Regions from separate parts of the Comamonas sp. lk genome, predicted to be linked through region 3. Evidence: riboswitches for the same ligand, from Rfam matches in the RefSeq annotation. Region 3 holds a riboswitch; each other region holds the start of a gene.
What was found. Region 3 has a riboswitch for cobalamin ahead of EAO39_RS11045 (TonB-dependent receptor). Riboswitches for the same ligand answer to the same signal wherever they lie in the genome.

Region 1 (4,896 bases), on a different contig from region 3:
GAGGCCCGCGACACGGCCCGCGCCGCGCGCGAGATCATGTTGCTGTGCGATCGCGTCAACAGCTATGTGGATGCCAACAAGCCCTGGGAGCTGGCCAAGAAGGAAGGCATGGAAGCGCGCCTGCACGATGTGTGCACGACCTGCATCGAAGCCTTCCGCATTCTGACCATTTACCTGCAGCCCATTTTGCCCAGCGTGGCCGCCGAAGTGTCCAACTTCCTGATCGTGCCGCCCGAAAGCTTTGGCGATGTGGCCAAGCCCCTGGGCGAAGGCCACCAGATCGGCGAGTACAAGCATTTGATGCAGCGCGTCGATCCCAAGCAGCTGGAAGCACTGTTTGAAGCTCCCACCGGTCAGGCCGCTCCTGCTGCTGCCGCTCCTGCCAAGGCCGAGAAAAAAGCGGCCAAGAAGGCCGAGCCCGTGATCGACCCCAACGCCCCGGGCGGCGAGCCGCTGGCCGAAACCATCAGCATCGACGACTTTGCCAAGGTCGATCTGCGCATTGCCAAGATTCTCGAATGCAAGAGCGTGGAAGGCTCGACCAAGCTGCTGCAGCTGACGCTGGATGTGGGCGAAAAGGACGAGAACGGCCAGCCCAAGACCCGCAATGTGTTCAGCGGCATCAGCAGCATGTACAGCCCCGAGCAGCTGCAAGGCAAGCTGACGGTAATGGTGGCCAATCTGGCCCCGCGCAAGATGAAGTTCGGCCTCTCCGAAGGCATGGTGCTGGCCGCCAGCCATGCCGACGAAAAGGCAAACCCCGGCATCTATGTGCTGGAACCCTTCCCCGGCGCCGCCCCCGGCATGCGGATTCACTGATGCCATCCCCCCTGAGGCGCTTTGCGCCTTCCCCCAAGGGGGACGACACCTTCGCCGCGAGGCGGCGGGGCCGCCTTAGGCTCTGGCTCGGTGTCTCCTCGCTGGGGCATGCTTTGTCGAGCTCCTGCAGGCCATGGCTTGCAGGGGCTTTTTTATGCCTGCTGTCCCTGTCCGGCTGCGCCGTGGTGGCCGTGGCGGGCACGGCCGTCAGCATCACCGCAGGTGCCGTGGGTCTGGCCGCCGATGCAGCGATTGGCACGGTCAAGATCGTGGGCAAAGGCGTGGGCAAGGCTGCAGACGCCGCGCTGGGCGACGAACCTGCCGATTGAATGGCGGCGAGCGCAGCCGCGTCTCGCCACAGGCCAACACGTTATACTGCGCCCGTTTTGAAGCGGGTTGACCGGCTGGCCATGCATGGCCGCTGCCAGCCCCTTCATCGCGACAACAGGTGCCCAGGCTTAGAACGTGTTTACGATCTCTACGCAGCCGCGTTGAGGCGCAATCGGGATGAGTTCGAAGCGATGTGGTGCCGCTTGCACCGGGGTGCAAGCCAGCCGCAGCGCGAAGAAATCGCCCGATTTCGCCCCAACCCTTTGGGCCAGTGCCTTTGCGGGCGCTCTGCGGTGTTGCGAATCCTCGCAATAGCACGGCTATTGCTGTGGTATCGCGCCTAGCATCCCATCCCGCAAAGGTACTGGCGCGGCGCCGAGGAGATCGTAAACACGTTCTTAGGCCAAGGGTTCAACGGGAACAGGGTGCAAATCCCTGGCTGCCCCCGCAACGGTCAGCAGATAAACCATTTCCACGCCCCCAGGGGCAAACCACTGATGTCCTACGTGGCCTCCCAGCGAGGTGCGCGGCGACATTGGGAAGGTGAAATGGCAGGCATCACGCCATCTGCGAGCCCGGATACCGGCCTGTTGAGCACCGTACCCCTGGGGAAGCCCCCGGCGTGCGGTATTTGCAACGACCGTCTGCGGGGAGCAGAAGTGGCTGCTTGCCTGCCCGGCGGTCAAAAAGCGCTGCAGCAAGGCCTGGGCATGTCACCTGCAGGCAGATGGTCAGCACTTTGTTGACCTCCATGAACCACCCTGACTTTGCAGCCAGAGCCCCTTTTCTCCATCCCATCGCTGCTGCGGCATTCCTGACCTGCCTGAGCGCGCTGTCCGCCACACCGGCCCTGGCCAGCGATGCCAGCACGCCCGCGTCCGAAGCCGCCATCACCCTACCCGCCGTCCATGTCACGGCATCGCCCGAAGGCGGACTGGGCCTGTCCCTGCCGTCCACCTCCGGCAGCCGCACCGGCATCACCACGCTCGACCTTCCCGCCAGCCTGGACCAGGTGAACAGCGAAACCTGGCAGGAGCGCGGCGACTCGCGCATGGCTGACATCATCGGCCGCACCGTGGGCATGACGCCGCTGTCGGCCACCAGCTACAACAGCCTGTCCTTCAGCACGCGCGGCTTCACCGGCACCAACTCCGTGGGTATCGCGGAAGACGGCGTGCGCCTGGGCGTTGCCTCCACCACCACGCCCTACCCCGCCAACAGCTGGGGCTATGAGCGCGTGGAAGTGCTGCGTGGCCCGGCCTCCATCGTCTATGGCTCAGGTACCGTGGGGGCCACGGCCAATGTGGTGCGCAAGCAGCCCACGCGCGAGACCGTGCGTGAGGTGCTGGTCGGCGCCGGCTCGCACGGTTCGGCCAAGCTGGGACTGGGCATGGGTGGCGCAATCAGCGAGACCCTGAGCTACCGGGTGGATGCCTACGGTCACTACACCAACGGCGAGCACGATATGAGCCGCGCCAGCGGCGGCAAGCTGATGAGCACCCTGCGCTGGCAACCCACGGCAGCGCTACGCGTGGAGCTGCTGGCCGATGTCAGTGACGAAAAGCCTGCCCGCTACTTCGGCACGCCCACTATCAACGGCTCCATCGTGCCCGAGCTGCTGGGCCGCAACTTCAACGCCGACGACAGCGACATCCGCATCAAGGACAAGCGCGTGCGCGCCCGGGCGCAGTACCAGATCAACGAGCAGTGGAGTGTGAGCAACGAGCTCTATCACTTCAAGGCCGACCGCTACTGGCGCAACATCGAGGCCTACCGCTACAACCCGGTGGCCCAGACCATTACCCGCAGCGACTATATCGAGCTGACACACGATCTGGAGCAGACCGGCAACCGCCTGGAGTCCAAGCTCAAGGCCGGCGCCCACCAGCTGGTCGTGGGCTGGGAAGTGAGCCGAGCCAAATTTGGCTATGCCTCGTCCGGCTTTGATTACTCCACCACCATGCCCGTAGATGCCGTTTATCACGGCTGGGACAACAGCAGCGCCATGATCCCGCGCTTTACCACGGCAGCCACCACGCACGACTTTTATGCCGAAGACGCCTGGACGCTCAGCGAGCGCTGGCTGCTGCTGGCCGGCATACGCCGCGATCTGACGGACTTCAACAGGAGCGACCTGATAGGAACCGGCTCGTTTGGCAAGAACCTGGGCGGCACCGCCTGGCGCCTGGGCCTGACGCACAAGCTCAATGCGCAGACCAGCCTGTACGGCCAGGTCTCCCAGGGCCATGACCCGGTCACCAATGTGCTGACGCTGAATCTCGCCAATCGCGATTACAAGCTGACCACGGCACGCCAGATCGAAGTGGGGCTGAAGCAGCAGTTCGGCCAGGGTCTGGGCGAGTGGACGGCAGCGGCCTACCGCATCGAGAAGAAAGACATCATCACCCGCGACCCGAACAACAGCCTGCTGTCGGTGCAAGGCGGCAAGCAGCATTCGCAAGGCCTGGAGCTGAGCAGCGTGCTGCGCCTGTCGCCCAACTGGCGCCTGGAAGGCAATTACGCCTTTGTCGATGCCAAATACGACCAGCTGATCGAAGCCGGCGGTGCCGACCGCTCCGGCAATCGCCCCAGCAATGTAGCGCGCAACACCGCCAATCTGTGGGCCCACTACACCACCCACAGCAGCATCGGCCGCTGGCAGGCCTCGCTGGGCGCGCGCGCCGTGGGCAGCCGTTTTGCCGACAACGCCAATACGGCCGTCAGCGGCGGTTACACCGTCTGGGATGCGGCTTTGAGCTGGCGCCCCCAGCCCGGCAGCACCTACCGCCTGACGGTGCGCAATCTGGGCGACAAGCTCTATACCTACTCGGCAGTGTCGAACGCCAGGGCCTCCCAGGCCTATCCGGGCGAGGGACGCCGTCTTGATCTGACGGCCGAATTCACGTTCTGAACGCAACATCAAAAGCCATAGCGAGCAGCGCATGAAATTCCTCGACTTCATGCATCAAACCCATTGAAAACGAGAGAACACATGCGCTGTCAGCTTCCATTTTTGAAGAAGGTATTTCCCTCTCGCCTGACCCTGGCCACGGGCTTGGCCCTGGCCTGCGCTTTGCTTGCGGCCTGCTCGCAGCGGCAAGAGACGCCGCCGGACCAGGCGGCCGCCAGCGTGGCCCCGGTCACGGTGCCGATCTGCGGCCAGCCGGTGAGCTATGACCGCGTGCCGCAGCGCGCGGTCACCCACGGCATCAACATCACCGAGATGTTTCTGGCTCTCGGGCTGGCCGACCGTCTGGTGGGCTATGGCGGCCTGCGCGACATCCAGCGCCTGCCGCCGGCCATGCAGGCACAGCTGGCCCAGGTGCCCGATCTGTCCAACCAGAACATGAATCTGGAAACCCTGCTGAATGCCCAGCCGGACTTTGTCTTCAGCGGCTGGTCCTATGGCTTTCGCGATGGCCAGATCACTCCGCAGCAGTTGCAGGAGCTGGGCATTGCCAGCTATGTGCTGACCGAGTCCTGCATACGCAAGGTCGCGCGTGAGCGCGTATCGCTGCAAGACACTTTCGACGACCTGCTCCATCTGGGCCGCATTTTCCGCATCGACGCCCAGGCGCAAGCCCTGGTGAACGGCCAGCGCGCCGAGCTGGAGCGCATCGCCCAGGCCTTGCAGGGCGCGGCCAGACAGCCCTCGGTTTTTCTCTACGACAGCGGCACCGACATCCCGGTCACCGCAGGCCGCTATGCCATGCCCCACGCCATGATCGAGGCCGCCGGCGGCCGCAA
Region 2 (4,896 bases), 980 kb from region 3:
TCCAGGCGCTGCAGCGCATCCTGAAGCTCGTGCGCAGCCACCAGGCCCAGATGCCGCTCGGGCAACAGCGCCGCGCCTTTGACATGGCCTGTGGCGCCCAGGCTGATGGCAGCCAACGCGCCCTGCCACAGCTCGGGCTCGCGCAGGCCCTGGCGCAGCAAATCGGCATGGTGGCTGGTCGCCACGCGGTTGGCCATGAAACCCGCCCAGCGCAAGCCGCTTTGATAGTGTTGCAATCCATAGGCCAGCGCGCCGAACGTGCCGGCCATGGCTGACGCATCGACCACTGCCAGCATGGGCAGACCCAGCAGTCGCGCCAGATCTGCCGCGCTGGGGCTGCCGTCAAACAAGCCCATCACGCCTTCGATGAGGATGAGATCGGCCTCCTGCGCCGCAGCGTGCAGTCGTGCCCGCACATCGGCCTCACCCGTCATCCACAAATCCAGTGAGTGCACGGGCGCACCCGTGGCCAGTTCATGCCAGTACGGGTCCAGAAAATCCGGCCCGCATTTGAACACCCTGACCTTGCGGCCCTGGCGCGCATGCAAACGTGCCAGGGCCGCAGTCAGCGTGGTCTTGCCCTGGCCGGAGGCCGGGGCAGTGATCAGCAAGGCAGGACAGCGCACAGGCTGGCCTGCCGCATCAGACGAGGAGGTGGTGCTCAGCATATGAAAGCGATAAGGGCTGCAAGCCCGCTCAATTGGCCGTCCACTTCACGCCCACATAGCCGCTGCGGCCCTCTGTGGCGTAGGTGCGGGCCAGCTCATAGCGCTTGTCGGTCAAATTGTTGATGCGTGCCACCAGGCTCCAGTTGCGTGTCAGCTCTTTTTGAGCCGTCAGATGCCACAAGGTGTAGCCGCCAAGCTCGAACTTGTTGGCAGCATCGTCAAAGCGCTTGCCCGATGTCTGCATCTGCGCACCCAGTCTCCAGCCTGCCACCAGGGTGTCGGCCGAAAGACTGGCATGGCGCTTGGAGCGACGTGCCAGCTGCAAGTCCTTGTCCGTATCGCGCGGATTCTGGAAGTCCACCGAGCCCTGCAGATTCACCACACCCACGCGGGTGGTGGCGGCCAGGGTAATGCCTTCATAGCGGGCATTGGCCACGTTGGCATAGCAGCCGCCGAAGGGACCGTTATTGCCCGGGCATGCACCGGTATTGCTCACATAGTTGATGAGGTTCGAGAGATTGTTGCGATAGACCGTGGCCGAGAAACTATTGCTTCCCTTGCCCCATTTCAGGCCCAGCTCCACATTGCGCCCCTTCTCAGGCTGCAGCGAGGAATCCCCATACATGCTGAAGCGCTGGTACAGCGTGGGTGCGCGGAAAGCCGTGCCCGCCGATGCCGTGGCTCGCCAGTGGGGCATGAACTCATAGCCATAGGCGGCACTGCCCGTGGTGTTGCCGCCAAACTCGCTGTCGCGGTCATGGCGGGCATTGAGCTGCAGCGTGTGCTTGCCGGCACGCAGACCGTAGCCCAGAGCCAGGGCGTTTTGCGAACGCGTGCGGTCGATATTGCCGTTGACCAAGCTGTCCTCACGACGCTCCAACGCTGCAGTCAGGGTGGAGACGCCCAGCTTCCATTCGTTCTGGAACAGATAGTTATGCAAGCGCGTGTCGGTTTCATAGACCGAGGGCTTGGTGGCGTAGTAATCGCGCGACTGCGTGTATTGCAAACGGGTGCTGTAAACATCGCTCCACTTGGCTTGCCAGTTCAGACCCAGGGTTTGCATCTTGTTGATGCTGCGATCATCGGCAATAGGAGCACTCTTTGATATGGTCGCGTCATAACCGGAATTGACGTAACTTTCCAGCGCCGTGGCCTCCACGCGCTGGTTGGGCGAGATCTGGTAGCCAATGCGGGCATTGAAGGCATTGTTGCGGTAGCCGTCCGCATCGGGATTGAAGCCCGCCGATGTCTTGGCGTTAAAGCCGTTGCTGCTGGCATGAGATGCACCCAGGCTGTAATCCCAGCCATTGAGGCCGCCGCTGATGCCGGTCTGCGCCGTCACCGTGCCGCGGCTGCCCCAGCCCAGGCCGATATAGGGCTTGGGCTTGCCCTCGCCCCGCTTGGTGAAAATCTGCACCACGCCGCCAATCGCATCCGAACCATAGACGGCAGCCGCCGGGCCGCGCAGCACTTCAATGCGCTCAATGGAGTCGAGTGGAATGTTCTGCCAGGAAGCTCCGCCGGTCGATTGGGAATCGACGCGCACGCCGTCGATATAGACCGCCGTAAAACGGGTCTCGGCTCCGCGCAAATAAACGCTGGTGGAGGCACCAGGGCCGCCATTGCGCACCATCTCGATGCCGGGTAGACGCGACAGTACATCGGCCACGCCAGCCGCACCACTGGTTTCAATGGTCTCGCGGTCCACGATGGACATATCCGCCACCAGATCGGACAGCGGCTGCTCGATACGGTTGGCCGTCACCACCGTCTCGGCCATGGCAGCGGTATCGGCCAAGGCGATTTGCTGAGCCAGCACAGGTGCAGACAACATGCAGCTGATGGCCGCAGCCACCAGGGAAGGACGGTGAAAAATGGAAGCCGTGCTGGCGTGCACGTGCGAGGCCACGGATGCAGTCTTGCATCGGGGTTGGTGTTGCGAACTCATGGGAAGCGACAAAACAATAGATACCCGGCGCCAACCTCCCCGTTGGCAATTGGGAAAAAGACGTGCCCACAGCTGAAGGCAGACAATCCACATCGTTGGCCGGTATCCGGGCTAAGCGAAACGTCCTTTTGCGAGCCTTCCCAGCACGCGCAGCGCCAGTGGCAAAGATGAAAAGGAGATGCCATGCATCTATTCGCTGACCGTTGCGGGGGCAGCGCAGGCACGGATCGCACCGCTTTGCGGCTTCACCTCCCTGCTTCCCGTTGAACTGGGGTCGCAGAAAGCAACTCCGAGCACCAACAGCGGCGCATTCTAATTAGTTTTGGCCGCAAGACCTCCTTCAATCAGAGTACCCCGTTGACGATTATTTACTATATAAATGAGCTTGGCGCTTTATGTGCCTGAGTTGCACGCTACGATTTTGGTAGAGGAAAATCTCCAACCGAGAAAGCATGCGCGCGTGTTTCCGGGTGCACTTAGCTTGCATCCGCCTTTCATGCACAAAGTCTCTCGGATTTCTGCACTTATTTACGGACTGCAAGACCTACAATGTCCGAGTCTATGACCCCCCAGACTTCTCTTGACCTCATTGCCGAGCGGGTAGAACGTTTAATGGTGCGCCACGAAGAACTTCAGCGCACCAACACCCTGCTGACCGAGCAAGTTGCCGCCCTGACCCAAGAGCGCGACTCTCTGCGCCTGCGCCTGCAAGCTGCACGCGCACGTGTGGACGCGCTGATCGAACGCCTGCCCGCCAACCAGGGCGAGTGATTCCCCAGACATTGCCACCAGACGCCCGCCCATGAAGCAGATCGAAGTGCAAATTTTGCAGCAAAGCTACATGCTGACCTGCCCCGAAGGTCAGCAAGAGCGCGTGCTGGAAGCCGTGCGTCGCGTGGATGAGGCCATGACCGGCATCCGCGACAGCGGCAAGGTACGTTCTCGCGAGCGTGTCGCAGTACTGGCTGCGCTCAATATGGCTTTCGATGTGCTGGACCGTGATGCCCAACAGACGTCCCAGCAAGCACAAGTGAACAGTGCCCAGGCTGAAATGCAGGCTGTGGCTCAGACTGAACCACTCAATCAGGAACAGCTGGCCGAGCAACAGCGCCAACTGGAATTGGCCGAACAGCTGGTGCTCAAACTCGATAAAGCGTTGGAAGACGATGCAAGGCTTTTGTGAAAGCCCGCAATCCTTGCGACAAATGCATCGCGGCGTGGCAAACGCCGTATCAATCGAAGTAAAATAACTCCTGTCTGCAGACCTGCCGGACTTTATATTTCCTTGAACCAATGCTCAATGAGCTCGGGCTTGGTAAATTTCCTGATGAGCGTGATCGTCTCGCGTCAGATGAACCCAACGTCAGGCTGCCCTCGCCCCCCTGAACCCCCGGTTCAGGATGACGGTCCGGTGGAGTTTGCAGACACCTTATACCTGTGCCGCCTGCTATTTCAGGGTGCACTTTCTGGGGCAGCAACACGCTGCCTCTCCTGAACCAAAAAAGCCGTTGAAGCTTGAAGCATCAACGGCTTTTTCGTTTATGGGCAATGCCAGTGATCAGGCGATGCCGGATGGAATCTTTGCCTGTGCATCTGCCATGACCTGGCCCAAACGTACCGGGCCCGCCGGCTGCCATGCGGGGTTGAACTGCAGCCCCGCACTTTGCGGCCACAGCAAGACCACGGTGGAGCCCAGCAGAAAGCGCCCCATCTCCTCGCCTTGCGCCAAATGAATGGCTTGCTCGCCGGTGTAATCCCAGCTCTTGAGATGACCCGTACGTGGCGGGTTGACCACGCCATGCCAGACCGTGGCCATGCTGCCCACAATGGTCGCCCCCACCAGCACCAGCACCATGGGGCCGTGCGCGGTATCGAACACACAGACCACGCGCTCATTGCGCGCAAACAGTCCGGGCACGCCGCGCGCCGTAGCGGGGTTGACCGAGAACAGCTCGCCGGGTACGTAAATCATGCGCTTGAGCTGGCCGGCGCAAGGCATGTGGATGCGGTGGTAATCCTTGGGGCTGAGGTAGATCGTGGCAAAGCTGCCGTTGTCGAACTGACGCGCCAGCGCAGCATCACCACCCACCAGCGCCGTGGCACTGTATTGATGACCTTTGGCCTGAAAAATCTGCTCGCCCTCGATAAGGCCGAACTGGCTGATGGCGCCGTCTACAGGGCAAATCCAGTCAGCCTGAGCCAGAGGCCGTGCACCAACCTTAAGCTCGCGCGTGAAAAATTCGTTGAAGGTGGCATAGGCCGCAGGGTCGGGATTGGCAG
Region 3 (4,896 bases):
TTTGCGCGACGGAATGCCCGAGTAGCCCACGAGTCGGTCCCCCAGCCCCAGAAAAAGAAACATCTCCGTGATGTTCACATCGTGGGTTACCGCACGCTGCGGCACCTGGGTATAGGTTTGCGGCTTGCCGCACACATCGAGCACCAATGGCGGGTCATGAGGCATCGGCTGCAACGCAGCAACTGCGTTGGAGTTTTCCGTCAATTGCGCTGCGTGGACCTGATCCGACACTGGAGCCCGATCACAGCCTGCAAGCAGCGCTGCAACCGGGAACCAAAGCAGACAGAGCGCTGCATTGATAGATGGCATGGTTCTGTCTGCCCTCACCGCTTAGAAGCGCATATGCGCAGTGATCTCGAAACTGCGGCGATTGCCCAGCAACCATTGCGTGCTGCCGTAAGCAGACGCGGCATAGGTCTTGTTGGTCAGATTGCGACCCACCAGGCTCAAGCGGGTTTTGGGGTTGAACTGCCAGCTCAGCACGGCATCCGCCACCGTATAGCCGGGCAAAACCGAGGTGTTGGCATTGTCATTGAAGCGGCTGCCCACATGACGCAGGCCTAACGATGCGCGCCAGTCGCTCACGCTGTAGTGGGCCCAGAGATTGGCCGAATATTGAGGAATGTTCGCCGGACGATTGCCGGCACGGCTGATGCCAGAGCTTCCTTCGCGCAACTCGTCGAACTGCGCGTCCACATAGGCCAGATTGCCTTCAAAGCGCAAAGACTTTGTGGCATTGAGTGCTGCAGTGAACTCCACACCCTTTGATGACTGCTTTCCGCCTTGAATCGACTCGGAAGGGCGATTCGGGTCACGGGTGATGATGTCTTTCTTGGCGATATCAAACACCGCCACCGTCCACTCCCCACGGCCATTTCCCAGTTGCTGCTTGAGACCCAGCTCGATCTGCCGCCCCTTGGTCAGGCTGAAGCCCGAGTTGGATTTATTCAGGGACAGCAGACTGGTAACCGGATCATGGCCGGTGCTCATCTGCGCATAAACATTGGTGCTCTCATTGATGCGATAGCTTGCGCCCAGGCGCCAGGAAGTGCCGCCCAGAGATTTATCCAAGGTAGCGCTGCTGATCAGATCCTTGCGGTCAAAGTCATACATATCTCTGCGCAGACCAGCCATCAGCTGCCATTGCTCGCTGAGCTTCCAGACATCCTCCACGTAGAAAGCGTTCTGCCGAATCTTGGACTCGACCCGTGCCTTGTACACATCCGGGCTGTCCCAATAGCCATTGGAGGTATTCCAGGCAGAGACCACCGAATCGCCACTGTAAGGCGAGTTGTTGAGAGCGGTAAACCGGGCTTCGGAAATATCCCAACCTGCAGCGATCTGGTGACGGCCGGGTTTAAAGACTACCCCCAGGCGGTTGCCCGTCTGCTCCAGATCGTGACCGATTTCCAGATAGTCATAGCGTGCAATCGTGCCGGTTGCGCGATCGTAGTCATAGCCCTCGATATTCTTCCAATGCCGATCGGCCTTGAAGTGATAAAGCTCGTTGCGCAGCGTCACAGCCTCACTAGGCTGCCACTCCACTTTGGCCTTGAAGCGCTTGTCCTTGAGACGGATATCGCTATCGAGAAAATTGAAGTTCTTGTCGCGCAGCTCGGTGGCAAGACGGCCATCCACCACCGGCGTGCCGAAATAGCGTTCGGGTTTTTGATCGCTGATATCGGCCGTCAAGTCCACGCGCAAGTCTGCGCGAGGCTGCCAGCGCAGCGCACTCATGATTTTCTTGCTGTCGCTTCTGCCCAGATCACGCTCGCCATCGCTACGTTCACCGTACAGATCAACACGGTAACTCCATTCCTGGCCTATGGACCCTGTCGCGCCTATGCCGGCGCGCGCGCTGCCATTCGAGCCGGCGCCGACCATGGCTTCCACAGAGCGCTCACGACTTGGCTGCTTGCGCACAGCGTTCACTGTTGCGCCCATGGTGCCGCTGCCATACATCAACGACCCTGGGCCACGCAGCACATCAAAGCGCTCGTAACCCCAGCTGTCATGCGGATAGGTCGTCGTGCCGGCAGCAACACCCAGCATGATTCCATCCTCGGCCACGCCAACCGAATTGACGCCATTGAAACCACGACTGGCGAAGGACAGGCCGCCATTGCCAGGAGAGCTGGTGGCCGTCAGTCCCACGGTACGACTGACAGCATCCACCACGGCGGCATCGGCACGTTCGGTGATTTGCTCGGAAGAGACAGAATCCAGGCTGGCGGGCAAGTCCTTGACGGGAACGGCCAAATAGGAGCCGGAACGCGTCGTCTGATTGAGCTGCAGCTGGGGCAGTTCTCTATCGTCTTTGACAGTGACTTCCGGCAAAGTCGCGTCGGCCAAGGCCAGGCCGGGCATCCCGGCCAGCAGCTGCACTGCAGCGCAGCTGGCAGTCAACGCAAAACGGGTGGAGTAGGAATGAAGAGCACGCGCATTCGAGCGCATTGTGGTGTGAGGCATAGCTTCGGAAGCTCATACCGCCTGATGTGAAGGCCGCACACATAACAACCAGTCGCCGCAGGACGACAAGCGCAATAAGGCTGCCGTCCACACCCCGCAGACAGTTGTGAGAAAGATGCGCAAAGCGCACCGCCATCAGCTCCAGGCCGGTCTCCGGGCTCACAGAATTCTTTATGTTTCCAATAAAGCAGATCTGACCTTCCCAAGCAGCCCATTCAAACGAAGTTGAATCAGCAGCACTCAGTGGCTGAAGTCCGGAGAAATCCGGTCTTCTTCAGATTTTTTCTGTATACCGTTGCGGGGGCAGCCAAGGACTCAGGCTTTTCGGCCCTTACCTTGTTCCCGTTTCACTCGCATCTTCATGCAAGCACCTGAAGTTGGTTTGCTAATTGATTAGCGTTGCGGATTCTATCCGCGTCGAGCGAAAAATTCCCGATTGCACGCTCAACATTCATGTTTTTCAAGGTATGAAAACGCCACTCTACCGAGCTTACGCCGCGTCAGCAGCCAGTTTCATGAACCCATCATTTTTTGGCGATGCAAGCAGCCTCCATGCGAGAGCCCGGTCGAACCGAATCAGCTACGCCTGCGCAGCAAATAGATATCCATGATCCAGCCGTGCTGCTGACGAGCTTGCTGCCGCCTGGCACTGATGTCGGCCTTGATCTGCGCCAACCGCCCCTGCATCAGGATTTGCTGCGGCATGCCCAGATAGGCACCCCAGAAAATATCGACATCGGGCTCGACCACCTGCTCGTACGAGCATTGACCGTCCAGCATGACCACAAGCGTATCAACGCCTGCTGGCCAGGCTGCCTCGCGCAGTTGACGGCCGGTGGTCACCAAAAACGGCGCGCCGATATCGTTGAGCGCTATGCCATGCGCGCTGCACAGGACCTGCATTGATGTGATGCCAGGCACCACCTTCACCTGCGTCTTGGCCAAGCCCAGACGCGAAGCAATGCGCAAAGTGCTGTCATACAGAGCGGGATCGCCCCAGACCAGCAAGGCCACACGACCTCGCTCATGCCCAGACTCATGCCCATGGCCCGCAGGCAGATGGGTAGACAAACACGCTCTCCAGCGCTCAGCGATGGCGTCATGCCATTCATTGACCTGCTGTTCGTAGTCGTCCCCTTGCTGGCGGCGCACAGGCATATCGAAGTGCGCAATACGACTCGAGTCCACGCACAGATGTTGCAAAAGCGTCATCCGCACTTGCGCCAGTTCGGCCTTGTTATCCTCCTTGTGCGGCAGCAGGATCAGATCGGCCTGGCGTATCGCCTTCTCTGCCTCGCGCGTTATGTGGTCGGGGTTGCCGGTGCCGATTCCGATCAGAAACAGCTCCAGCATCAGATCCCCTCAGCGCCAGCAGGAAACCGGGGCTCATCGCCGCGAGGACGGTAACGCCGGTCATAGTCGTCGGCATAAAGACAGCTGAGCCCGAAGCCCTCCTGGCTCAAGGTACGCCCCACCAGAATCAAGGCACTGCGCTGCAAGGCATTGGTCTGCGCCGCTGCAGCAATCTCCCCCACACAGGTACGAACAATGACTTCATCCGGCCAGGAGGCTCGCCAGACAATGGCTGCCGGGCAATCGGCGCCGTAATGCTCCAACAACTCCTGCTGGACTTGCTCTGCCATATGCACCGAAAGATGAATGGCCAACACCGCCCCTGTGGCGGCAAAAGCGGCCAGCGCCTCACCGCTAGGCATGCTGGAGGCTCGCCCCGAGGTCCGGGTCAGTACAACGGACTGGCAGGAGCCCGGCAGCGTCAACTCCGCGCCAAGCGCTGCAGCCGCAGCGCTAAAGGACGGCACACCAGGCGTCACCGTATAAGGAATCTGATGCTCGCGCAGGCTACGCAGCTGCTCGCCCATGGCCGACCAGATGCTGAGGTCGCCAGAGTGCAAGCGGGCCACATCCAGACCCTGTTCATGGGCTTTCTGCATTTCCGCGACGATGTCCTGAAGCGACATGGGTGCCGTGTTGACCAGGCGCACGCCCTCGGGGCAATGCGCCAGCAACTCCGCAGGGACCAGCGAGCCCGCATACAGACACACAGGGCAAGAGGCCAAAAGATCGCGCCCACGCACCGTGATCAGATCTGCAGCGCCCGGGCCGGCGCCTATAAAGTGAACTGTCAAGAAAGAACTCCTGTTTTCATTGAATAAGAAGCCGGCATGCAGTGTGCAATCGCCAGCGTTGCATGCCGGTCGGCCGATACCATGCGCGGCATAAGCAGGCGGACGGCTTCATGCATATGCCTACGCTTAGGACTGTGATCTGCCGAAAGCTCTGTATGCTTTGCGGCGCTGCCTGCCAGTTGCTCGGCACCGTAGATGGCCAAGGCCTCGGACACGCTGCCGACGCCAAAACGCTGCTCAATGCGCAAAGAGACAGAGTCGGTATTGACTTGCCGAATAT

Region 1: another riboswitch for cobalamin. It lies ahead of EAO39_RS19225 (TonB-dependent receptor); the one in region 3 lies ahead of EAO39_RS11045 (TonB-dependent receptor).
Region 2: another riboswitch for cobalamin. It lies ahead of EAO39_RS15350 (TonB-dependent receptor); the one in region 3 lies ahead of EAO39_RS11045 (TonB-dependent receptor).

The regions. Positions count from the first base shown of each region.
Region 1 covers NZ_UOOB01000002.1:99,818-104,713, forward strand. Annotated here, with positions in the region: gene metG (methionine--tRNA ligase) at 1-819, shown strand, start outside; gene EAO39_RS19220 (hypothetical protein) at 933-1,148, shown strand; cobalamin riboswitch at 1,525-1,755, shown strand; gene EAO39_RS19225 (TonB-dependent receptor) at 1,901-4,060, shown strand; gene EAO39_RS19230 (ABC transporter substrate-binding protein) at 4,142-4,896, shown strand, end outside.
Region 2 covers NZ_UOOB01000001.1:3,372,884-3,377,779, forward strand. Annotated here, with positions in the region: gene EAO39_RS15345 (cobyrinate a,c-diamide synthase) at 1-668, opposite strand, end outside; gene EAO39_RS15350 (TonB-dependent receptor) at 697-2,502, opposite strand; cobalamin riboswitch at 2,696-2,932, opposite strand; gene EAO39_RS15355 (DUF904 domain-containing protein) at 3,178-3,387, shown strand; gene EAO39_RS15360 (cell division protein ZapA) at 3,419-3,799, shown strand; gene asd (archaetidylserine decarboxylase) at 4,175-4,896, opposite strand, start outside.
Region 3 covers NZ_UOOB01000001.1:2,389,616-2,394,511, reverse strand. Annotated here, with positions in the region: gene EAO39_RS11050 (ABC transporter substrate-binding protein) at 1-165, opposite strand, end outside; gene EAO39_RS11045 (TonB-dependent receptor) at 331-2,469, opposite strand; cobalamin riboswitch at 2,596-2,859, opposite strand; gene cobF (precorrin-6A synthase (deacetylating)) at 3,046-3,822, opposite strand; gene cobM (precorrin-4 C(11)-methyltransferase) at 3,822-4,616, opposite strand; gene EAO39_RS11030 (cobalamin biosynthesis protein) at 4,613-4,896, opposite strand, start outside.